Regions from separate parts of the Mariniluteicoccus flavus genome, predicted to be linked through region 2. Evidence: riboswitches for the same ligand, from Rfam matches in the RefSeq annotation. Region 2 holds a riboswitch; the other holds the start of a gene.
The links. Region 2 has a riboswitch for thiamine pyrophosphate ahead of ACYVAG_RS15825 (ECF transporter S component). Riboswitches for the same ligand answer to the same signal wherever they lie in the genome.
Positions count from the first base shown of each region.

Region 1: linked by a shared signal. The riboswitch ahead of thiC (phosphomethylpyrimidine synthase ThiC) and the one ahead of ACYVAG_RS15825 (ECF transporter S component) in region 2 are both predicted to bind thiamine pyrophosphate.

Region 1 covers NZ_BAAHBN010000001.1:736,728-748,321, reverse strand. Annotated here, with positions in the region: gene ACYVAG_RS03750 (DUF72 domain-containing protein) at 1-86, opposite strand, end outside; gene ACYVAG_RS03745 (zinc-dependent alcohol dehydrogenase) at 271-1,476, shown strand; gene ACYVAG_RS03740 (glycosyltransferase family 2 protein) at 1,463-2,137, shown strand; gene ACYVAG_RS03735 (acyl-CoA dehydrogenase) at 2,140-3,246, shown strand; gene ACYVAG_RS03730 (PIG-L deacetylase family protein) at 3,243-3,989, shown strand; gene ACYVAG_RS03725 (class I SAM-dependent DNA methyltransferase) at 3,986-4,576, shown strand; gene ppk2 (polyphosphate kinase 2) at 4,573-5,427, opposite strand; gene thiD (bifunctional hydroxymethylpyrimidine kinase/phosphomethylpyrimidine kinase) at 5,568-6,404, opposite strand; TPP riboswitch at 6,436-6,543, shown strand; gene thiC (phosphomethylpyrimidine synthase ThiC) at 6,539-8,317, shown strand; gene ACYVAG_RS03705 (MFS transporter) at 8,314-9,660, shown strand; gene thiM (hydroxyethylthiazole kinase) at 9,678-10,460, shown strand; gene ACYVAG_RS03695 (thiamine phosphate synthase) at 10,457-11,113, shown strand; gene treY (malto-oligosyltrehalose synthase) at 11,118-11,594, opposite strand, start outside.
Region 2 covers NZ_BAAHBN010000013.1:65,005-76,598, forward strand. Annotated here, with positions in the region: gene ACYVAG_RS15815 (energy-coupling factor transporter transmembrane component T family protein) at 1-71, opposite strand, end outside; gene ACYVAG_RS15820 (ABC transporter ATP-binding protein) at 68-1,789, opposite strand; gene ACYVAG_RS15825 (ECF transporter S component) at 1,708-2,367, opposite strand; TPP riboswitch at 2,413-2,516, opposite strand; gene ACYVAG_RS15830 (addiction module antidote protein) at 2,546-2,842, opposite strand; gene ACYVAG_RS15835 (MFS transporter) at 3,084-4,295, shown strand; gene ACYVAG_RS15840 (MATE family efflux transporter) at 4,484-5,803, shown strand; gene argE (acetylornithine deacetylase) at 5,907-7,076, shown strand; gene ACYVAG_RS15850 (MFS transporter) at 7,079-8,362, shown strand; gene mgrA (L-glyceraldehyde 3-phosphate reductase) at 8,826-9,896, opposite strand; gene rplI (50S ribosomal protein L9) at 9,996-10,448, opposite strand; gene rpsR (30S ribosomal protein S18) at 10,465-10,704, opposite strand; gene ACYVAG_RS15870 (single-stranded DNA-binding protein) at 10,827-11,432, opposite strand; gene rpsF (30S ribosomal protein S6) at 11,541-11,594, opposite strand, start outside.

The sequences.
Region 1 (11,594 bases), on a different contig from region 2:
CGGCGGGCCCGCACCGGCGTGCCGGCGGGCCACAGCACGTCGTCCCAGTGGTCATAGCTCCAGCCCGAGGTCCCGATGCGTGCCATGTGCCCTTCCTCCGTCCCCTCCCTGCACCGGCATCGTAGCGATGTCGATATATTGATGGGTACGCCGCGTCCAGACCAGACGCGGTCCACCACGCTGGCTCAGCGAGTGCCCACACGCTGGCTGAGCGAGCAGACCCCACACGCTGGCTGAGCGAGCGCAGCGAGTCGAAGCCGAGGAGAGAACATGAAGGCTGTCACCTGGCAGGGCAAGAACGACGTGCAGGTCCGCGAGGTCCCCGATCCGGTGCTCCAGGAGCCCACCGACGCGATCGTGCGGGTCACCTCGACCGCGATCTGCGGGTCCGACCTCCACCTCTACGGCCCGCTGGCGCCGTTCCTCGACAAGGGCGACATCCTCGGCCACGAGGCCATGGGCATTGTCGAGGAGGTCGGCTCGGGCGTCTCGAACCTCCGGGTCGGCGACCGCGTCGTCGTCCCGTTCAACATCTCCTGCGGCCACTGCTGGATGTGCGAGCGCGGGCTGCAGTCACAGTGCGAGACCACGCAGGTCACGAGCCAGGGCAGCGGCGCGGCGCTGTTCGGCTACACGCGCCTGTATGGCTCCGTCCCCGGCGGCCAGGCCGAACTCCTGCGCGTCCCGCAGGCCCAGTACGGCCCGATCGTCGTCCCCCACGACGGCCCCGACGAGCGCTTCCTCTACCTCTCCGACATCCTGCCCACGGCCTGGCAGGCGGTCGCGTACGCGGAGGTCGGCGCCGGCGACACCGTCGCGGTCGTCGGGCTCGGACCGGTGGGCCAGCTCGCCGCGCGCTGCGCGAAGCTGCAGGGCGTCGAGCGGGTCATCGGGCTCGATCTCGTGCCCGAGCGGCTCGCCGCGGCCCGCGCCCACGGCATCGAGACGATCGACGTGTCCGAGGTCAAGGACCCGGTCGCGGCCGTACGCGACCTCACGGGCGGGCGCGGCGCCGACGGTGTCATCGACGCCGTCGGCATGGAGGCCCACGGCAGCCCGATCGCCGAGACCCTGGTCAAGGCCGTCAGCAGCATGCCGGCGCCGCTGGCGCGGATGGCGACCGAGAAGGCCGGCATCGACCGCCTCGCCGCCCTCCACCTCGCCCTCGGGCTCGCCCGCCGGGGCGGGACGGTGTCGCTGTCCGGCGTCTACGGCGGCATGGCCGACCCGATGCCCATGATGGAGATGTTCGACCGTCAGCTCACCCTGCGCATGGGCCAGGCGAACGTCCGCCGGTGGACCGACGAGCTGCTCGCGCTGGTGCGCGACGGCAACGAGGTCCTCGACGTCGAGGGCCTGGCCACCCATCGGGTCGCGCTGGACGACGCGGCCGACGCGTACGCCATGTTCCAGGAGAAGTCCGACGGCTGCGTGAAGGTGGTCCTGCGCCCGGGCGGCGTCCATGGAGCCCAGTGACATCACCGTCGTCGTCCCGGCGCACGACGAGGAGGACTGGCTGGGCGCGTGCCTGGCCTCGGTGTCCCGCGCGGCCGCGGGCGTACGCGTGCCCGTGCGGGTGGTCGTCGTGCTCGACGGCTGCACCGACCAGACCGCGGCACGGGTCCACGGCGGGGTGACGACCGTGGTGGTCGACCACCGGAACGTGGGGGCGGCGCGCGCTGCAGGATTCGCCGCGGTCCCGGTGGGGGAGGCGACGTGGTTCGCGACCACCGACGCCGACTCGCGGGTGCCCGAGACGTGGCTGGCGGCGCAGCTCGCGGCGGCGCGCGACCACGACGTCGTCGTCGGGACTGTGCGGGTCGACGACTGGTCGGGCCGCGGGCCCGAGGTCGGGCAGGCGCACGACCGGGCGTACGCAGCCCGCGACGGCCACCGCCACGTCCACGGCGCGAACCTGGGCCTCAGCGCGCAGGCGTACGCCCGGCTCGGCGGGTTCGCGCCGCTGCCGGTGCACGAGGACGCCGACCTCGTGGCGCGGGCCGACGCCGCGGGCCTGCGCATCGCGTGGTCGGGGGCCGCCCCCGTGGTGACGTCGGCGCGCGTCTCCCACCGGACCCCGGACGGTTTCTCGGCGACCCTGGACCGGCTCGAGACGGCCGGGGGCGAGAGGATCTGATCATGGATGAGCTCCGAGTCGACCATCGTGACCATGACGACGTCGGCGATCGCGTCCGTGCGGTGATCGCCCAGCCTGCCCCGCCGCTGCCCGGCTCGGGCCGGACCCGGGAGCGCTGGCGACGGCTGCGCGAGGAGGCGTCGGTCGACGTCGTCGTCGGTCGCCTCGCCGAGGCCCACTGGGACGCCGACGCGATCCTGGCCGATCTCGCGGCCGATCGACCGGCGGCGGGCGAGTGGTGGGGCGTGTGGGCGGCCGAGCCGCCGCTGCCCCTGGTGATGGCCGACGGTGACACCGGTTCCGTCCGACTGAGCGGCGCCAAGCCGTGGTGCTCGGGGGCGGGCTGGTGCAGCCACGCGCTTCTGACTGTGCGGTCCGCCGACGATCCGGAACGCCGACTGCTCGCCTCGGTCGCGCTCGACCAGCCGGGCGTACGGGTCGAGGACGGCCCGTGGCACAACGCCGGCATGGCGCGCTCGCACACCTGGACGGTCCACCTCGACGACGCCGCGGCCCAGATCGTCGGCACGGGGGACGACTATCTCGAGCGGCCCGGGTTCTGGCACGGCGGGGCCGGGGTCGCCGCGTGCTGGCTCGGCGGGGCGGAGGCGGTCGCGCGTGCGCTGGCCGCCCGTCCGCGCGACGCGCACGCGCGGGCCCACCTGGGCGCCGTGGACGCGGCCCTGGCGGGGGCGCGCTGGGCGCTGGACGCGGCGGCGGAAGAGCTGGACGGGGCGTCGGAGGAACCATTCACGTTGGCTGAGCAAGCGCAGCGAGTGGACGCCGCCCGCCTCCGCGCCCTCCGTCTCCGCGCGATCGTCGAATCGGCCGCCGCGCTCACCCTCGAGCGCGTCGGCCGCGCGCTCGGCGCGGGGCCGCTGTGCCTCGACGCCGACCACGCGCAGGCGGTCGCCGACCTCACGGTCTATCTGCGGCAGAGCCACGCGGAGCGTGACCTGGCGGGGCTGGGCGAGCTCGCGTCGACACGTTCTCCGAGCGAGCTGGTCGCCCCGCGTTCTCCGAGCGAGCTGGCCTCCCCACGTTCTCCGAGCGAGCTCGCCTCCCCACGTTCTCCGAGCGAGCGCAGCGAGTCGAGGAGCAGACCATGATCGAATCCAACGCCGATCGCCTCGGCGTCGTCGCCGAGTCCGAGTCCGACCGCGGTACGCCGGCCGAGGTCTGGGCTGATCATGGTCCGGACCTCCCGCCGCTCGACCCGTCGGCGTGGACCCGCGTGGTCGTCGTCGCGCCCCACCCCGACGACGAGGTCCTCGGCGTGGGGGCCCTCGCCGCCGCGCTCGCCGGCCGCGGCGTCGAGGTCGTCGTCATCGCCGTGACCGACGGCACCGCCGCCTATCCCATGCTCGACCCCGACGAGCTCGCCGCGATCCGCACCCGGGAGTCCGAGGAGGCCTGCGCCGTCCTCGGGCTCGCGCCCCCGCGACGGATGGCCCTGCCCGACGGCGCTGTCGCCGGCCACGAGGACCGCCTCGCCGGCCTGCTGGCCGATCACCTCGGCCCCGGCGACACCTGCCTCGCCACCTGGCGCGGCGACGGCCACCCCGACCACGAGGCCACCGGCCGCGCGGCGGCGAGGGCGTGCGCCACGGCGGGGGCGACCCTGGTGGAATACCCGGTCTGGATGTGGCACTGGGCGCAGCCCGGCGACCCGCGTGTGCCGTGGAGCCGGGCGTACGGGTGGGGGGTGGGGGAGGCCGACCTCGCCCGCAAGCGCGAGGCGGTGGCGCGCTTCACCAGCCAGCTCGAGCCGCCCGCGGCGGGCATCGACCCCATCCTGCCGCCCTTCGTCATCGACCGCCTCGTGACCCCCCGCGAGGTGGTGTTCACGTGAAGGACGGCTATTTCGACGCCATGTACGCCGCCGCCGACGACCCGTGGGGCTTCGAGACGCGTTGGTATGAGGAGCGCAAGCGCGCCGTCACCCTCGCCAGCCTGCCGCGGCGGCGCTATCGCGCGGCGTTCGAGCCCGGCTGTTCCATCGGCGTGCTCAGCGAGGGCCTCGCTGATCGCTGCGACCGGCTGGTCGCCTGCGACCTCGTCGAGTCCGCCGTGGAGCGTACGCGGGCCCGGCTCGCCGGTCGCGATGTCGAGGTGCGGCGCTGGAGCCTCACCGACGCCTGGCCCGACGAGGCGTACGACCTGATCGTGCTGAGCGAGGTGGCCTACTACCTCTCGGGGGAGGACCTGCCGCGCGTCGCCGCGACCGCGGCCGACCACCTCACGCCAGACGGCCACCTCGTCGCGGTGCACTGGCGCCACCCGGTCGACGACTATCCCCTGACCGGCGACGAGGCCGATTCCCTGCTGAGACAGGGATCTGAGCTTCACGTGATCGCCGAACACGTCGAGGACGACTTCCGCCTGACGGTGCTGGCGCACGACCCGCGCTCGGTCGCGCAGGTCGAGGGCCTCGCCTAGGTGCGCTCGCGCCCGCCCCGCACCCGCACCTTCGTCAGGTCGGCCACGTCCGACGGCAGGCTCGCCGCATAGTCCGGCACCTCGTGCTGCAGCTCGCGGTCGGGCCGCTGATAGCCGGTCGACGCCGGCCGCTTCGGTACGCGGATCTCCGGCACCGGCACGTCCTCGTACGGGATCGACTCCAGCAGGTGGGCGATCATGTTGATGCGCGCGCGGCGCTTGTCCTCGGACTCGACCACGTTCCACGGAGCCTCGGGGATGTCGGTGTGGACCAGCATCTCGTCCTTCGCCCGCGAATAGTCCTCCCACCGCGTCAGCGACTCGAGGTCGGTGGGGGACAGCTTCCAGCGCCGCATGGGGTCGGTGAGCCGCGACCGGAACCGCTTCTCCTGCTCCTTGTCGGAGACCGAGAACCAATATTTGCGGAGGATCACGCCGTCCTCGATCAGCAGCCGCTCGAAGATCGGCGTCTGGTGGAGGAAGCGGTGATACTCGGCCTGCGTGCAATAGCCCATGACCTTCTCGACGCCGGCGCGGTTGTACCAGGAGCGGTCGAACAGCACGATCTCGCCGGCGGCGGGCAGGTGCTCGATGTAGCGCTGGAAATACCACTGCGTCCGCTGCCGGTCGGTCGGCGCCGGCAGCGCGACGATCTTCGCCACGCGGGGGTTGAGATATTCGGTGACCCGCTTGATCGCGCCGCCCTTGCCGGCGGCGTCCCGGCCCTCGAACACCACCACGACGCGCTGCCCGGTGGCCTTCACCCACTCCTGCATCTTGACCAGCTCGGCCTGCAGGCGCAGCAGCTCGGCCTCATACACGGCCTTGTTCAGGCGCTTCACCCTGCTCATCGGCGACCTCCTCGGTTCATCGGGCCAGATCGGCTCATCCGGCCAGATCGGCTCATCCGGCCAGATCGGCTCATCCGGCCAGATCTGCTCATCCGGTCAGACTAGGCCGTACGCGCGGGCGCGGGAACGATCCCCGGCGATCATCTCCAGCGCTCCAGCTCGTGGAAGTGGTGCACCGGCCCCGGGCCCCGACCCACCCGCAGCTCGTTCGCTTGCCGCAGCGCCTCGGTCAGCCACGCCTTCGCTTCGTGGACCGCGGGGAGCCAGGCCTCGTGCCGCGGGCGGAGCGCCGCGATGGCCGAGCTGAGCGTGCAGCCGGTGCCGTGCGTGTGGGCCGTCGCGACCCGCGGCGTACGCAGGGTCACCGGCCCGTCCTCGGGAGACCACCAGAGGTCGACCGCGTCGGGTCCGTCGAGGTGCCCGCCCTTGAGCAGCACGCGCCGCGTTCCCCACGCACACAGTGATTCCGCCTGCGTACGCATCGTCGCCTCGTCGCCCGCGAGGTCGACACCGAGGAGGACGGCGGCCTCCGGCAGGTTGGGCGTGAGGACGTCGGCGCGGGGGATGAGCTCCCGCAGCGCGCCGACCGCGTCGTCGGCCAGCAGGCGCGAACCCGAGGTCGAGACCATCACCGGGTCCAGCACCACCGGTACGCCGGCCAGCGGCCCCTCCAGCGCCTCGCGGACCACCGCCACGAGCGCCGCCGACGAGAGCATGCCGACCTTCACGACGTCGATGGTGACGTCCGCCACCAGCGTCTCCACCTGCTCGCGCACGAAGTCGACCGGCACCTCGTGGACGCCGGTCACCCCGGTGGTCGCCTGGGCCGTGAGGGCGGTGATGACGCTGGTGCCGAAGGCGCCCAGTGCGCTGAAGGTCTTGAGGTCGGCCTGGATTCCGGCGCCGCCCGAGGGGTCGCTGCCGGCGATCGTCAGGGCGATGGGCGGGCGGCCGGGGCCGGCGTACGCGGGGGTCATGCACGGGACGCTACCGGGCGGGTTAGGGTGATGACATCCCCACGGGAGCTCGGGCACGAGCTGAGATCGCGCTGTCGCCGCGCGGACCGTCTGAACCTGTCCGGGTCATGCCGGCGAAGGAAGAGGAGGCGCTGATGCGCACCCAGGAACGTGCCCACGAAGAGGTCCACCCCCAACACCGTCCCCACCTCGTGGTCGACGAGGCCGATCCCACCATCGGCGTGCCGGTGACGGCGGTCCGGCTCGCCGACAGCCCCGACGGGACCCCGAACCCCGACGTGCACCTCTATCGCACGCGCGGCCCGGGCTCCGACCCCGAGGTCGGTCTGGCCCCGTTCCGGCACGACTGGATCACCGGCCGCGGCGACGTCGAGACGTACGCGGGCCGCGACCGCGACCTCGCCGACGACGGTCGCTCGGCGATCCGCCGGGGCGAGGCGTCCCTGGCGTGGAAGGGCGAGCGGCGCTCCCCGCTGCGCGGCCGCGACGGCGCCTGCGTCACGCAGATGCACTACGCGCGCCGTGGCGAGGTCACGCCCGAGATGCGCTTCGTGGCGCTGCGCGAGGGCTGCAGCGTCGAGTTGGTCGTCGAGGAGGTCGCCGCCGGCCGCGCGATCATTCCCGTCAACGTCAACCACCCCGAGTCGGAGCCCATGATCATCGGGCGGGCGTTCCTGACCAAGGTCAACGCCAACATCGGCAACAGCGCGGTGACCTCGTCGATCGCCGAGGAGGTCGACAAGCTCAGCTGGGCCACGCTCTGGGGCGCGGACACGGTCATGGACCTGTCGACCGGCGACGACATCCACACCACGCGCGAGTGGCTGATCCGCAACAGCCCGGTGCCGATCGGCACCGTCCCGATCTACCAGGCCCTCGAGAAGGTCGACGGACGGGCCGAGGCCCTGACCTGGGAGGTCTTCCGCGACACCGTCGTCGAGCAGGCCGAGCAGGGTGTCGACTACATGACGATCCACGCCGGCGTCCTCCTGCGCTATGTGCCGCTCACCGCCCGGCGGGTCACCGGCATCGTCAGCCGCGGCGGTTCGATCATGGCCGGCTGGTGCCTCGCCCACCACCAGGAGTCGTTCCTCTACACCCACTTCGACGAGCTCTGCGAGATCTTCGCCCGCTATGACATCGCGTTCTCCCTCGGCGACGGCCTGCGCCCCGGCTCGGTCGCCGATGCCAACGACGAGGCCCAGCTCGCGGAGCTGCGTACGCTGGCCGAGCTCACCGAGCGCGCCTGGCGCCACGACGTGCAGGTCATGGTCGAGGGCCCGGGCCACGTGCCGCTCGACCTCGTCGAGGAGAACGTCCGGCTCCAGCAGGACTGGTGCCACGGCGCGCCGTTCTACACCCTCGGCCCGCTGGTGACCGACATCGCGCCGGGCTATGACCACATCACCTCAGCCATCGGCGCGACCGAGATCGCGCGTCACGGCACGGCGATGCTCTGCTATGTCACCCCGAAGGAACACCTCGGCCTGCCCAACCGCGACGACGTGAAGACCGGCGTCATCACCTACAAGATCGCGGCCCACGCCGCCGACGTGGCCAAGCGCCACCCGGGGGCGCGTACGCGCGACGACGCCCTGAGCAAGGCGCGGTTCGAGTTCCGCTGGCACGACCAGTTCGCGCTCTCGCTCGACCCGCAGACGGCCATGGCCTACCACGACGAGACGCTGCCGGCCGAGCCCGCCAAGACCGCACACTTCTGCTCGATGTGCGGGCCGAAGTTCTGCTCGATGCGCATCAGTCAGGACATCCGCGACACGTTCGGCGCGACCGCCGAGGAGCAGGCGTCCGGCCTGGCGCGGAAGGCCCAGGAGTTCGTCGAGCTCGGCTCGAGCGTCTATCTCCGCCCGGGGCCGGCGGGCGCGAAGGACGACGCCGACGTGACGGTCCGGTGACCGCGATCGCCACGGAGAGCGGGCGCCGCCTCGTCCCCGACCTGCCCGTGGAGGGCAGGGCGGCGGTCCGGGGCGGGGTGATCGGCAACTACGTCGACCAGATCAACATCTTCCTGCCCGTCGTGGCGCTCACCCCGGCCCTGCCGACGCTCGCCGGGACCCACGCCTCGGCGACGACCGGTGCGGTCGTCATCATGGCCACCCTCCTGGGGCGTCCGCTCGGGGCGATCATCTTCGGGCGCATCGCCGACCGGGTGGGGCGCACGGCCACGACAAAGGTCGCGATCGCCGGGACCGCGGCGTGCTCGCTCGCCATCGCCGCGGTGCCGGGCCACACCGCGATCGGCGCGTGGGCCATCGGGCTCGTCATCGCGCTGCGGCTGCTCGGTGGGGTGTTCCTCGCCGGCGAATACACCTCGGCCATCCCGCTGGCCATGGAGTGGTCCCGGCCGCGGCGGCGCGGCCTCGTGTCGGGCCTGATCATGTCGATGGCGCCGTGGGCCCAGTCGACGATCGCCTTCGCCACCGCGGGGCTGTTCGCGGCGCTGGGACCCGCGGCGTACGCGGCCTGGGGCTGGCGCCTCGCGTTCGTCGCGGGCGGCCTCGGGAGCCTGGCCCTGCTGGCCTACTACCGCGCGCGGGTGGCCGACGCGCCCGCCGTGACCCGGCGCCGGGAGCAGGTGGCGGACCAGCCGGTCGCCGTCGGCCTGCGGGCGGTGCTGGTGGGGGCGTACGCGCGGGCCTTCTGGCAGGTGTTCGGGCTGATGACGGGCCTGTGGATCCTGACCAACCTGGTCGTCATCGTCCTGACCCAGCGGCTCGCGACCGACGTGGGGCTGCCCGCGGGCCGGGTGGCCGTGGTGATGGGGGTGGCGGCGATCGCGCAGGCGTTCGTCATGGCCGCGACCGGTCACCTGTCGAGCCTCCTCGGACGCCGGCGGTTCTTCGTAGTGTGGGGGAGCCTCGCCGCGATCACGGCGCCGCTGCTCTGGTGGCTGCTGATGTCCAGCTCGACGCTCGCCCCGCTCGTGATCATGGTCGGGGCCATCGGGCTGCAGGTCGTGACCGTCACGGCGTACGGGCCGATCGGCGCCTACCTTGCGGAGCGTTTCCCGGCGCACGTGCGGGCCACGGGCTATGGCACGGCCTACTCGCTCTCGATCGTCGGCCCGGCCCTCTATCCGTTCTGGCTGCCCACCGTCGAGAGGTGGCTCGGCCGGGACGGCTCGGTCATGGTCCTGCTGGCGCTGGGCGGCGTCCTCGTGGCGTCCTTCGGCGCGGCGGGCCCCCGGCTGTCGCCCCACGAACTCGACGACGACGTCGACACGGTGGCCGCCTCGTGAGCGCGGAGGGGAACCCGTTGAGGGCCGACGTCACCGCCGCGCTCGAGGCGTTCCGCCGAGACGCGCCCTTGGTGCACTGCATCGTGTCCACGGCCTCGATGTCGCTCGTCGCCGACGGCCTGCTCGCGGCGGGCGCGCGGCCGATGATGACCGAGACCAAGGAGGAGGCGCCGACCCTCGTGGGATCCGCCGACGCCCTCCTGGTCAACCTCGGCACGCTGAGCCGCGACGGCGCGGCCGGCATTCCGGCGACGGTCGCGGCGGCCCGAGCGGCCGGAGTCCCGTGGGTGCTCGACCCGACCGCCGTGGGCCTGGCCCCGGTGCGGACCCCGCTGGCGCGCACGCTCCTCCACGAGGGCCCTGCGGTCGTCCGGGGCAACGCCTCGGAGATCCTCGTGCTCGTCGGTGGGCAGGGCGGCAGGGGAGCGGACTCCACCCTGGAGCCTGCCGCGGTTGCGGCCGTCGCCCACGAGCTGGCCTGCCATCACCGGTGCGTCGTCGCGGCGTCGGGGGCGGTCGACCACCTCGTCGACGCCACGACCGTCGTCCGTCTGGCCAACGGGACGCCGATGTTGACCCGCGTGACCGGAACCGGCTGCCTCCTCGGCGCCCTCACCGCGGCGCTCGTCGCGGCGACGGAGGCGCGCATCGCCGCCGTGGCCGCGACTGCGCTCCTCACGGTGGCCGCGGAGTCGGCGCTCGAGCGGTCCTCGGGGCCGGGGAGCTTCCGGGTCGCGCTGCTCGACGCGCTCGCCGCGGTCTCGCCCGACGAGGTCGCCACGCGGATGGTCCTGCAATGACGGTCGATTGGCGCGTCCACGTCGTCACCTCCGGCACCGGTGCACCGACGGTGAGCGCCGCGGCGGCCGCCGCGCGGGCCGGGGCCGGCATGGTCCAGGTCAGGGCGAAGGAGGCCACCACCCGCGAACTGCTCGCCCTCGTCCGCGCGGTCGCCGACGCGGTGTCCGCGGTCGCCCCGGCCACGACGGTGATCGTCGACGACCGGGCCGACGTGGCGTACGCGGCCCGCCGCGCCGGAGCCCACGTCCACGGGGTCCACCTGGGCCAGGACGACCTCGCCGTGGCCGACGCCCGCGCGATGTTGGGGTCGCAGGCCGTCATCGGGCTCACGACGGGCACGCGGGACCTCGTGGTCGAGGCCGAGTCGCGGCGCGGCGGCGACCGTCCGGACTATCTGGGGGCGGGGCCGTTCCGGCCGACGCCGACCAAGGACTCCGGCCGGGAACCCCTCGGGCTGGCCGGCTATCCGCCGCTGGTCGCCGCGACCTCGCTGCCCATCATCGCGATCGGCGACGTCCGGCCCGACGACGTGGCCAGCCTCGCCGCCACGGGGATCGCGGGGGTGGCGCTGGTGCGTGCGATCATGGGCGCGGCAGACCCGGGCGCGGTGGTCGAGCGCTGCTTGGCGGGGTGGCAATCCGCGGCCCGGTGAGAGGTCAGTCCTTCACCAGCAGCGCCACCGGGAAGTGGTGCATCAGGTCGCTGACCGCGACCCGTCCCTCGTGGCGAGCGCCCGTCAGCACGTCGGTGTACGCGCCCGCCAGCTCGAGCCGGGTGTCGCGCCAGCCGCCCTCGGTCGCCAGCGTGTAGGGCAGCCGCGTCGCCACGGTGATCGCCCCGCCCCGGTCGAACGCCACCAGGTGGTCGGCCGCCGCGCCGTCGGCGCGCAGGGGTGCGTACGCCGAGAACAGCTCGGGGCGCTCGCGCCGCAGCCGCAGGGCCTTCGTGGTGACCCAGAGCTTGGCGTGGCCGCTGCCGTCGACGCGGGGCGCCTCGGTGGTGGCGAGCAGGCGGCGGCGCTCGTCGAAGTCGACCCGGCGCCGGTTGTCGGGGTCGACCAGCGAGTCTTCCCACAGCTCGGTGCCCTGATAGACGTCCGGGACACCCGGCATGGTGAGCTGGATCAGCTTCTG
Region 2 (11,594 bases):
ATGAGCGGGAACGACAGGACGACCGCCAGCAGGATGCGGGTGACGGGATTGAGGCGATCGAGCCGGGTCATGGGGTCTGGCCTGTTTCGGAGATCGGTCCCGGTTGGGTGGCCGCGAGGTGGAGCCGGTTCTCCCCCAGCGCCTCGAGATAGGGCTCGTCGTGGGTCACCGACACGACCGCGCGGCCCTCGTCGCGAAGCGTACGCACCAGCCGGACGAGGTCGAGCCACGTGTTGCGGTCCTGGCCGAAGGTGGGCTCGTCGAGGAAGACCACGGCGGGGGCGGTGGCGAGGACGGTGCCGACGCTGAGGCGCCGCTTCTCGCCGCCGGACAGGGTGAACGGGTTGGCGTCGGCGAGCGATTCCAGGTGGAGGAGGCCGAGGAGCTCGTCCACGCGGGGCCGGGGGTCGTCGCGGCCGAGCGCGCGCAGCCCGACCGCCAGCTCCTCGCGGACGCTTCCGGTGACGAACTGGTGCTCGGGCTCGGCGAAGACGGTGCCGATGCGGGTGAGGAGGTCGCGCGAGGCCCAGCGGGCGGGGTCGGCGGCGCGCTCAGGCGTACGCCGCAGCCAGCCGATGCGGCGGGCCGGCGGGCGCAGCTCGGGGGCGGCCTCGACGCGACCGGCGAGCGGCGGGAGCAGCCCGGCCAGGGTGAGCGCGAGGGTCGTCTTGCCGGAGCCGTTGGAGCCGGTGATCACGGTGGAGGTGGCGGCGGGGATCGCGACGTCGTCGAAGGTCCGCACGGGGACGCCGCCGTGGCCGACGGTGAGGTGGTGGGCGTGGAGCAGGGAGTCGGGGTGGCTTCGACTCGCTGGCGCTCGCTCAGCCAACGAGTCGGGGTGGCTTCGACTCGCTGGCGCTCGCTCAGCCAACGAGTCGGGGTGGCTTCGACTCGCTGGCGCTCGCTCAGCCAACGGGTCGGGCGCTCGCTCAGCCAACGAGTCCAGACCGACCCCCGGCACCCACACCCCCGCCGCCAGCAGCGCCTCGCGGTGTTCCGCGAACACCCGCCCCGGCGGGCCGTCGGCCAGCAGCCCGCCGACCGACCCCGGCGCCAGAACGATCACCCGGTCGACCAGGTCCACCCAGTGGTCCACGCGGTGTTCCACGACGACGAGCGTGGTGGTGCGTTCGGCGACGACGCGCGCGACGGCGTCGTGCACCTCGGCCAGCCCCGCCGGGTCGACGTTGGCCGTCGGCTCGTCGAGCAGGAGCAGCCCGGCACGCATCGCCACCGCCCCCGCGATCGCCAGCCGCTGCTGCTGGCCGCTGGAGAGCGCGGACGTCGACCGGTCCAGCGGGACGCGGAGGCCGACCTCGTCCAGCGCCGTGCGTACGCGGGGCCAGATCTCGTCGCGGCGTACGCCGAGGTTCTCCAGCCCGAAGGCGACGTCGTCGCCGACGCGGGCCAGCACGACCTGCGACTGCTGGTCCTGCAGCACCAGCCCGATCTCCCCGCGGCGACGGGTCGGGTGGCGGCCGCCGACGAGCAGGCGTCCGGACTCCTCCCCCTCCTCGTCGCCGCCGAGCACACCGGCCAGGGCCTGCAACAGCGTCGACTTGCCGGCGCCCGAGGCGCCGAGCAACAGCACGCGCTCGCCGGGCTCGATGTGGAGGCTGACGTCGCGGACCGCCCAGTTCGCGCGACCCGCGTGGCGCCACCCCCAGCCCTCGGCCTCGACCGGGAGCGGCGCGCGGGGTTCGGGTGTCAGGCCCGGGCCCCGGATTCGCGGCCGGCGGCGAACCGGTTGAGCGCCCCGGCCGTCGCGAGCGCCTTCATCAGAATCCACGCGAACAGGCCCGCGAGGACGGCGCCCGAGACAAGGAGCGAGCCGAGGTAGATCGCGTTGAACGCGGCGCCCTTGGCGTGGTTGCCGAGGAACCACTCCAGCACGAAGGCGCCGGCACCCGCGAGGATGCCGGACAGGACGCCGACCAGCGCGTTCCAGCGGCGGTAGGCGAAGATCGCGAATGCGATCTCGGCGCCGAGGCCCTGGGCGAAGGCGGAATACATGGTGGTCCAGCCCCACTGGTTGCCGAGCGCCATCGAGACGAAACCGGCGACGAGCTCACAGAAGAGGGCGGCGCCGGGCTTGCGGATGATCAGGCCGCCGAGCGGCCCGGCGAGGAACCAGACTCCCGCGGCGATGCCGCCCATACCCGGGGTGAGGGCGTCCATGGCGGTGAACCACGCGTACCCGATCGAATTCCAGCCGAAGAAGATCAGGCCGCAGGCCACGCCCAGCACCGCGGCGACGACGATGTCGACGACGCGCCAGGAGCGGCGGCCGGTGGTCGCGGGACGGGTCTCGTCGTCGGCCGGGGGCGTGGCCGACGATGAGGTGGGACGGGGTGTGGTGGATGTCATGTGCGTGCCCTTTCGGTTGCGGGGCACGGGTCAGCGACCAACGGTTGGTCGATGTAGAGGCCTCCCTGCGCCGGCATGATCCGGATCAGGTTCGACGGTCGAAGGCGTACGCCTCCCTCTCAGCCCCGGGGGCTCCCGTGTTCTGCTCGGAGGATACACCGGTGGCGTCGTTTCGCTGTCAGGCGATGGCTTCGAAGTGCAGCCGAAGCCCGAGCGCGTGCGCCACTTTCACGACGGTCGCCAGCGAGGGATTGCCATCCGCAGAGAGTGCCTTGTAGAGACCCTCCCGGCTCATTCCGGCTTCGCGGGCGATCTCGCTCAGGTTGCGCGAACGAGCAATAGCTCCCAGCGCTGCTGCAATGGCCTTCGGGTCGTCCGCGGCGTCTTCGAGGACAGCTTCCAGGTAGGCGGCAACATCATCGAACGTGTTGAGGTAATCAGCACTGTTGAACGGGGCAAAAGTCTCGTTGGTCATGATCACTCCTTCCTCCACTCGCCAGCGATTCGGTGGTTGATGCGAATCAGAATGCGAGCAACTGCACGCTTGTCCCTCAGTCTGCTCAGCCATCGTCAAAGGTTGCGGATCGGACGACCTCCACCATGTGTGAACTGTAGCTGACACATGGTGGGGTGACAAGGGTCCCCACGACGGACCCAGCAACTTCCCACACGGTCAAGGTGGTTGGTGCCCGGATTCCCGATCGTAGGATGCCCCAGTGACCCAGCCGACGCCCGCCGAGACTCTGCGGGCCCTGCTCTGGCCGGTCTATGTCCCCACGGTCACCTTCGCCGCCGGCGCCGCCGCGCTCATCCCCGCGTACATCCTGCTCGCCCTGCGCCTCGGGTTCCACGAGGCCGAGGTCGCCCTCATCGGCACGTGGCTGGGGCTGGTGGCCGTCCTCGCGTCGTTCGCCGCGGGCTATCTGGTCCAGGGCATCGGCGAACGTGCGGCGCTGGCCGGCACGACCTCGCTCGGCATCGTCGGCCTGCTGGCCGCGTGGGGCGCCACGGCCACCGGTACGCCGGGGGCGCGGTGGGTCATGATCGGCGCCCTCACCCTGTTCGCACTCGCCGAGGCGGTGTGGGGCATCGCCCGGCAGGGCCTCGTCGCCGACCTCGCCGCCCCGCACCACCTCGGGCGCGCGATGAACACGTTCGGCGCCGCGCAGCGGATCGGCCGGGTCTTCGGCCCGCTGGCGGCCGCCGCGATCCTGGCGCTGTGGGGTCCGGCCGAGGTGTTCGGCGTCGGGGCGGCCGTCGCCGCGGTGTCGCTGTGGCTGATCGTCCGCCACCTGCGTACGCCGGGCACGGCCGCGCCCACCGGGGCCGTGGCCGAGGCCGCGCCGCAGGCCCGCCGGGCGCTGCACGGGCTGGTGGTGCTCGGGCTCGGGATCGTCACCCTCGCGGCCCTGCGGGTCGCCAAGGAGACGTTGATCCCGCTGTGGGGCGCGCGCGGACTGCACCTGCCGGACGCCCTGGTGGCCCTCGTGATCGGCGTGGCCGCGGCGTTCGAGCTGATCCTGTTCTGGCCCGCGGGCATCGCGCTGGATCGGTTCGGGCGCATGCCGGTGGCCGTGGTCTCGATGGTGCTGATGGCTCTGGGGTTGATCGCCATGCCCTGGAGCACCCACGCGGTGTGGTTCGTCGCGGCCGCCCTTGTCGTGGGCCTGGGCGACGGCGTCGGGTCCGGCATCGTGAAGACGATCGGCGTCGACCTGGCGCCGGTGGTCGGCCGCGGACGCTTCCTCGGCTGGTGGCAGTCGGTCGCGTCGACCGGATCCCTCGCCGCCCCGGCGGTGGCGAGCGCGGTCATCGCGGCGTCGTCGCTGGGTGCCGCACTCGCGGTGATCGGGGCGGTCGGGCTGGCGGGGGCGGCCTGGATGGCGTACTGGACGCCGCGGTTCATCCCTCGGCGGCGTGGCGGGTGAAAAGTGCACACCTGCGCCCAACACGCGGGCCCGCCGCCCGATCGGCCAGCGTGTTGCGCGCAGGTGTGCACTTTTCACATCCCCAGGCCACACCCCCCGGGCCGCACCACCAGCCCGAACTACACCCGTGTCACTTGTGCACAGACTGGGGACAACCCTGTGGACAGCGCCTCCCCTAGCCTGTACGCGTGGCCCCCACCCCCGATCACCGCGATCACCGCCGCGAGGTCCTCGCCCTCGCGCTGCCGGCGTTCGCGACGCTGGTCAGCGAGCCGCTGCTCCTGATGAGCGACTCGGCGATCGTCGGCCACCTCGGCGCCGACGCGCTCGCCGGACTCGCCCTCGCCGCCTCGGTGATCGGCGTCCTGACCGGGCTCTGCGTCTTCCTCGCCTACGGCACGACCGCCACCGTCGCCCGCCGCCTCGGCGCAGGTGACCGCGCGGGAGCGCTCGCGGGCGGCATCGACGGCATGGTCCTCGCCGCCGGCCTCGGCGTGGTTCTCGCCATCACCCTCCAGCTCGTCGGCCGCCCCGTCCTCGAGCTCTACGGCGCGGCGCCCGTGGTGGTCGACCAGGCGTACGCGTACCTCCGCATCGCCGCCTGCGGCTTCCCGTTCCTGCTCGTCATGCTGGCCTCGACCGGCGTGCTGCGCGGGCTGCAGGACACGCGTACGCCGCTCTATGTCGCCATCGGCGTGAACCTCGCCAACATCGGGCTCAACCTCCTGCTGGTGCACGGCATCGGCCTCGGCATCGCCGGCTCCGCCCTCGGCACCCTCGCCGCCCAGGCCATCGCCGCCACCGTCCTCGGCACGGTCGTGGTCCGCGGAGCCCGGCGCGAGGGGACGCCGCTGCGGCTCCACCCCGCCGGCGTCCTCGCCGCGGCCCGCGGCGGGGTCTGGCTGGTCCTGCGTACGCTGTCGCTCCAGCTCGCCATCACCACCACAGCCGTCGTCGCCGCCCACACCGGCGCACGCGGGCTCGCCGCCCACCAGGTCGGCAACTCCATCTGGACCTTCCTCGCGTTCGCCCTGGACGCCATCGCCATCGCCGCCCAGGCGATCATCGGGCGCCACCTCGGCGCCGGCGACGCCCGCACCACGCGCGCGCTCACGGCGATGATGGTGCGCTGGGGCATCGGGGGCGGCGTGGCGCTTGGGCTCGTGATCATCGCCGTACGCGGGCTCGTGGCGCCGATCTTCATCCGCGACCCGGCGGTGCAGGCGACGATCGGCGAGGTGTTGCTGGTGGTGGCGCTGATGCAGCCGATCGCGGGCGTCGTGTTCGTGCTCGACGGCGTGCTGATCGGCGCGGGCGACGCGCGCTATCTCGCGCTCGCCGGCGTCGTGGCCGCGGCCGCGTACGTGCCGTTGGCCGTCGTGGTCGACCGCACCGGCGCGGGCGTGGTGTGGCTGTGGGCCGCGTACGCGGTGTTCATGCCGGGGCGCCTGGTGACGCTCGCGCTGCGGGCGCGGGGCGAGCGGTGGATGAGGCTGGGGGCGGCCTGACGCGACCGTCAGCAGACCGCTGTCCCATCACAATGTGATCTCCGACACGATCGGTGGCTGGAACGCCTATTGTTCCCGCGCCACAAGCGATTGAATGGAGCCCATGTCCGAACTCCGATCCCTGGAATGGGTCCGCAAGCTCGTCAGCATCGATTCGACCAGCCGCGACTCCAACCTGCCCGTCATCGACCTCATCGCCGACGAGGCCCGGCGGCTCGGCCTCGACCCCAAGGTGTTCCCCAACCCCGATGGCGCCAAGGCGAACCTCGTCGTCACCGTCCCGGCCGCCGATGGCTCGACCTCCGGCGGCGTCGTGCTGTCGGGCCACTCCGACGTCGTGCCCGTCGACGACCAGGACTGGAAGTCCGACCCGTTCTCGCCCGAGATCCGCGACGGCAAGCTCTATGGCCGCGGAACCTGCGACATGAAGGGGTTCATCGGCGTCGCCGTGACGTTCCTGCCCCAGATGGTCGAGGCCGAGCTCAGCGAGCCGATCCACCTCGCGATCTCCTATGACGAGGAGGTCGGCTGCATCGGCGGAGACCAGATCGTCAAGGACATCGCCAACCTCGGCCTCGCGCCGCGCGCCTGCGTCGTGGGCGAGCCGTCATCGATGCAGGTCATCACGGGCCACAAGTCCATCAACTCGTTCGAAGTCACCTTCCGCGGCGTCGCCGCCCACTCGTCGCTGACCTCGCAGGGCGTGAACACGATCGAGTACGCGGCGCGCCTCGTGGTGTTCGTCCGCGAGCTCGCCGAGTCGTGGAAGGCCGAGGGGCCGTTCGACGAGGCATACCCGATCACGCACTCCACGGCCTCGGTCAACGTCATCCACGGCGGCATCGCCGGCAACACCGTCCCCGACCTGACCAAGGTGTCGTTCGAGTTCCGCGCGCTGCCCGAGCTCGACGCCCACGAGATCGCCGCGAATATCGAGGCGTACGCGGGCGAGCTCGAGGCCCAGATGAAGGCCGAGAACGAGGTCGCGTCGGTCGACTGGCACGTCGTCGCGATGGTCCCCGGGCTCGAGACGCCGGCCGACGCCGAGGCCGTCTCGCTGGGCGCCGCGCTGGGCGGCGAGAAGTCCGACGGCAAGGTGACCTACGGCACCGAGGCCGGCCAGTTCTCGGGTTCCGGCATCGAGACCATCGTGTGCGGACCGGGCGACATCGCCCAGGCCCACGCGGCCAACGAATTCGTCGAGCTCGACCAGCTCGCCGCCTGTGAGGCGTTCGTCGAACGCCTCATCTCCCACCTGAGCAAGGAATCCTGAGCATGAGCACTTCCTCCCCCGCTGTCGCCCCCGCGCGCCAGCACGATGCCGCCCGCGCGCGCAAGGCCGTGGTGGCAGCATCACTCGGCAACGCGCTCGAGTGGTATGACATCATCCTCTTCGCCTTCATGGCGTCGACGATGACCGCGGTCTTCTATCCCGGCACCGGCCTCGCCGCCCAGCTGATGACGTGGGCGACGTTCGCCATCACGTTCGTCGTCCGCCCGCTCGGCGCGGTCCTCATCGGCAACTACGCCGACAAGCACGGCCGCAAGGCCGCGCTCTCGCTGACGATCGGCCTGATGACGCTCGGCGTCGCGATCATCGTCGTGCTGCCCGGCTTCAAGACAATCGGCATCGCCGCGCCGCTGATCCTCATCATCGCCCGCATCATCCAGGGCATCAGCGCCGGCGGCGAGTTCGGCTCGGCCACCGCATTCATGACCGAGAACGCCGAGAAGAGCAAGGCCTTCTATGCGTCCTGGCAGGTCGCCACCCAGGGCGTCTCGATGTTCATGGCGGCCGGCATCTCGTGGCTGCTGACCTCGTCGATGTCGAAGGAGGACCTCACGTCGTGGGGTTGGCGCATCGCCTTCGCCATCGGCCTGCTGATCGGCCCGGTGGGCTGGTGGGTGCGCACGAAGATGAGCGACACCCCCGAGTTCGAGGCCTCCGAGCCCGAGTCGGCTCCGATCGCGGTGCTGTTCGGCCGCCACTTCGGCCGCCTGTTCGCCGCGTTCCTCGTGATCGCGATGGCGACGATCTCGGTCTATCTGATCACCTACCTGCCGTCGTTCGCGGTGAAGAACCTGCACCTGCCGGCCTGGTCGGCGTTCCCGGGCGCGGTCGTGGCCGGCATCATCACGCTGATCGGCTCACCGTTCGTCGGCAGGCTCGCCGACAAGGTGGGTCCGACGACGATCATGATCCCGGCGTCCATCGCCGGCATCCTCCTGGGCTGGCCGCTGTTCCTGTTCCTCAACGCCAACCCGACGATCGCGACGCTGACGATCTGCGAGATCATCGTCGGCACGTTCATGTGCCTCTATTTCGCCCCGATGCCGGCGCTGCTGTCGGAGATGTTCCCCGTGGGCGTCCGCACGTCCGGCATGACCGTCGCGTATTCCTTCGGCGTCGCGATCTTCGGCGGCTTCGCCCCGTTCATCCTGACGTGGCTGGTCGCGGCGACGGGACTGCTGACGGCGCCGGGGTTCTACTACTCGGCCGCCTGCGCGCTGTCGCTGGTGGGCGTCTGCCTGTCGCGGTTCGTGCACAACAACAAGTAGTCGCGGTTCGTCGTACGCCGGCCCCGACCAACTTCGGTTGGTCGGGGCCGGTGTGTTTCCCCTCGCGCAACGTGGCTCGGGGTCCCCCCTCGCGCAACTTGTGCACACCGCTGCACGAGTTGGGGCGACACGCCGGGCCACGAACGCAACCTGTGCACACGCGACGACGTACGCGTGGGCTGGGCCCGGCGTACGGATTTGGGTCATGGACAGGACGCGTGAGTCATGGGTGAGGAGGCGCGCGTACGCGGGCCCCGCACTGGGCGCTCGCCCGTCTGGCCGGACTTGATCTGGCTCGGGCATGCGTACGCCCACGTCGCGTGTGCATGAGTTGGGTCGACACGCCGCGCGCGAAACCCAACCTGTGCAGGCGTGTGCACAAGTTGGGGAATGGGGTACGCGGCGTACGCGGGGTACGCGGGGTACGCGGGGTACGCGGGTCAGGCCGCCGCGCGTACGCCCCTCAGTCCTTCGTCGCCTTCGCCCAGAGGTTCACGCCCGACTCGACGGCGTACCGATCGATCTCGGCCAGTTCCTCGTCGCTGAACTCCAACCCGGCCAGCGCACCCAGGTTGTTCTCCAGCTGCGCCACCGACGACGCCCCGATGACCAGCGATGTCATCCGCTCGTCGCGGAGTGCCCAGGCCAGCGCCATCTGGGCCAGCGACTGCCCCCGCCGCTCGGCGATCGCGTTCAGCCCCCGGATGCGCGCAAGGTTCTCCTCGTTCAGCATGTCCTTCTTCAGCGACCCCTCGCGCGCCGCCCGCGAACCCTCGGGAATGCCGTCGAGATAGCGATCGGTGAGCATGCCCTGCGCGAGCGCGGTGAAGGCGATGCAGCCCATGCCCTGCGCCTCGAGCTCGTCGAGCAGCGAGCCCTCCTCCTCGTCTCGGGGGCCCTCGCTCGACGACCGTGCGCCCTCGATCCACCGGTTCAACATCGAATATGACGGCTGGTGGATCAGCAGCGGGGTCCCCAGTTCGCGCGCGATGTCGGCGGCCTCCTTGGTCTTCGCCGCCGAGTACGACGAGATGCCGACATAGAGCGCCTTGCCCTGGCGTACGGCCGCGTCCAGCGCGCGCATCGTCTCCTCGATCGGCGTCTCGGGGTCGAACCGGTGGCTGTAGAAGATGTCGACGTAGTCGAGACCCATCCGCCGCAGCGACTGGTCCAACGACGCCAGGACATATTTCCGCGAGCCGCCGCCCTGCCCGTACGGCCCCGGCCACATGTCATAGCCCGCCTTGGTCGACACGATCATCTCGTCGCGATATGGCGCGAGGTCCTGCTTCAGCAGCGTCCCGAAGTTGATCTCGGCCTGCCCATAGGGCGGCCCGTAGTTGTTCGCCAGGTCGAAGTGGGTGATGCCGGCGTCGAACGCGCGCCGCACGATCGCCCGCTGGGTCTCCATCGGCTTGTCGTCGCCGAAGTTCTGCCACAGCCCCAGCGACAGCACGGGCAGCTTCAGCCCCGAGGCACCGCAGAAGCGGTAGGTCATCGCGTCATATCGGTCATCCGCAGCCTGGAAAGTCATGCGCCCCATTGTTCCGTACGCAGGACACAGAGCCGGCCGGCCCCCGAAGGGACCGGCCGGCTCATGCGTATCAACCTCACGCGTACGCGTGTCGCTGCCTCACTTGGCGGCGGCCACGACCTCCACCGGGAAGTGGGCGGTCACGGCCTCGTGGAGCTTGACGCCGACGGTGTGGGAACCGACCGACTTGATCGGCTTGCCGATCTCGACCGTGCGGCGGTCGACGTTCGGGCCGCCGGCCTTCTTCACCGCAGCGGCGATGTCGGCGGCGGTGACGGCGCCGAACAGCTTGCCGTTCTCGCCGGCGTTGACCGGCAGCTGGACCTGGAGGCCCTCGAGCTGCGTGCGCAGCTCGTCGGCGTGGTCCTTGCTGCGGACCTCACGAGCGTCACGAGCGCGCTTGATGCCCTCGATCTGCGTCTCCGCGCCGCGCGTCCACCGGAGGGCGAACCCGCGGGGCAGGAGGTAGTTGCGGCCGTAGCCGTCCTTGACGTCGACGACGTCACCAGCGGTGCCGAGGTTGTCCACGGCAGCAGTCAGAATGAGCTTCATGTGCTGGTGTCCTTTCTCAGCGGGCGCCGGAGGCGTAGGGCAGCAGGGCGACTTCGCGCGCGTTCTTGATCGCCGTGGCGACCTTGCGCTGGTCCTGGACCGACAGCCCCGTGACGCGGCGGGCGCGGATCTTCCCGCGCTCGGAGATGAACTTGCGCAGGGTGACGATGTCCTTGTAGTCGACGTTGTCGATGCGCGTCGACTTCATCGGGACGACCTTCTTGGGCTTCATCGGCTTACGCGATGGTGCGGCCATTGTGGTGCTCTCCTTCCATGATGACCCGGGGCTGCGTACAGCCCGGGTTCAGAGCCCGGCGTGATGCCGGAATGTGCCTTGATGCAATGAGTGGGACGACGCCGAAATGATCGGGTGACCGATCAGAACGGCGGCTCGTCGTTCTGGGGCTGGCCCCAGGGATCGGATCCACCGGAACGGTTCTGCTGTCCGGCGCCGCCCTGGGGCGCACCCCAGGGGTCGTTGGCCTGCTGGCGGTTGCCGGAGTCGCCCCCGGCGTTGCCGCCACCCTGGCCGCCCTGACCGCCGCCGGCGTTGCCGCCGCCATAGCCGCCACCGCCGGAGTTGCCCCCGCCGTAGCCGCCCTGGCCGCCGCCACCACCGCCGGTGGTCTTCTGGATCTTCGCCGTCGCATAGCGCAGCGAAGGACCGACCTCGTCGACGTCGAGCTCGAACACGGTGCGCTTCTCGCCCTCACGGGTCTCGTAGCTGCGGGCGCGAAGACGCCCCTGCACGATGACCCGCATGCCCTTCGTCAGCGACTCAGCCACGTGTTCCGCGTACTGTCGCCAGACCGCGCAGCTGATGAACATCGCCTCGCCGTCGCGCCACTCGTTGGACTGCTTGTCGAGCGTCCGCGGGGTGGAGGCAACGGTGAAGTTCGCCACGGCCGCACCCGACGGGGTGAAGCGCAGCTCGGGATCGCCGGTGAGGTTGCCGACGAGGGTGATGACGGGTTCGCCTGCCATGTTTCGCTCCGATTCAGATCTGATCTTGATGAGGCTTCACTTCTGGCCCCTGTGCTCCCCCAGCCTGCCAGTCGGGACTGACAGAGAACAGAGTGGGGAGCGGGTGGCTCAGTTGTGCAGCTCGGGGCGCAGGACCTTCGTCCGCATGATCTGCTCGTTGAT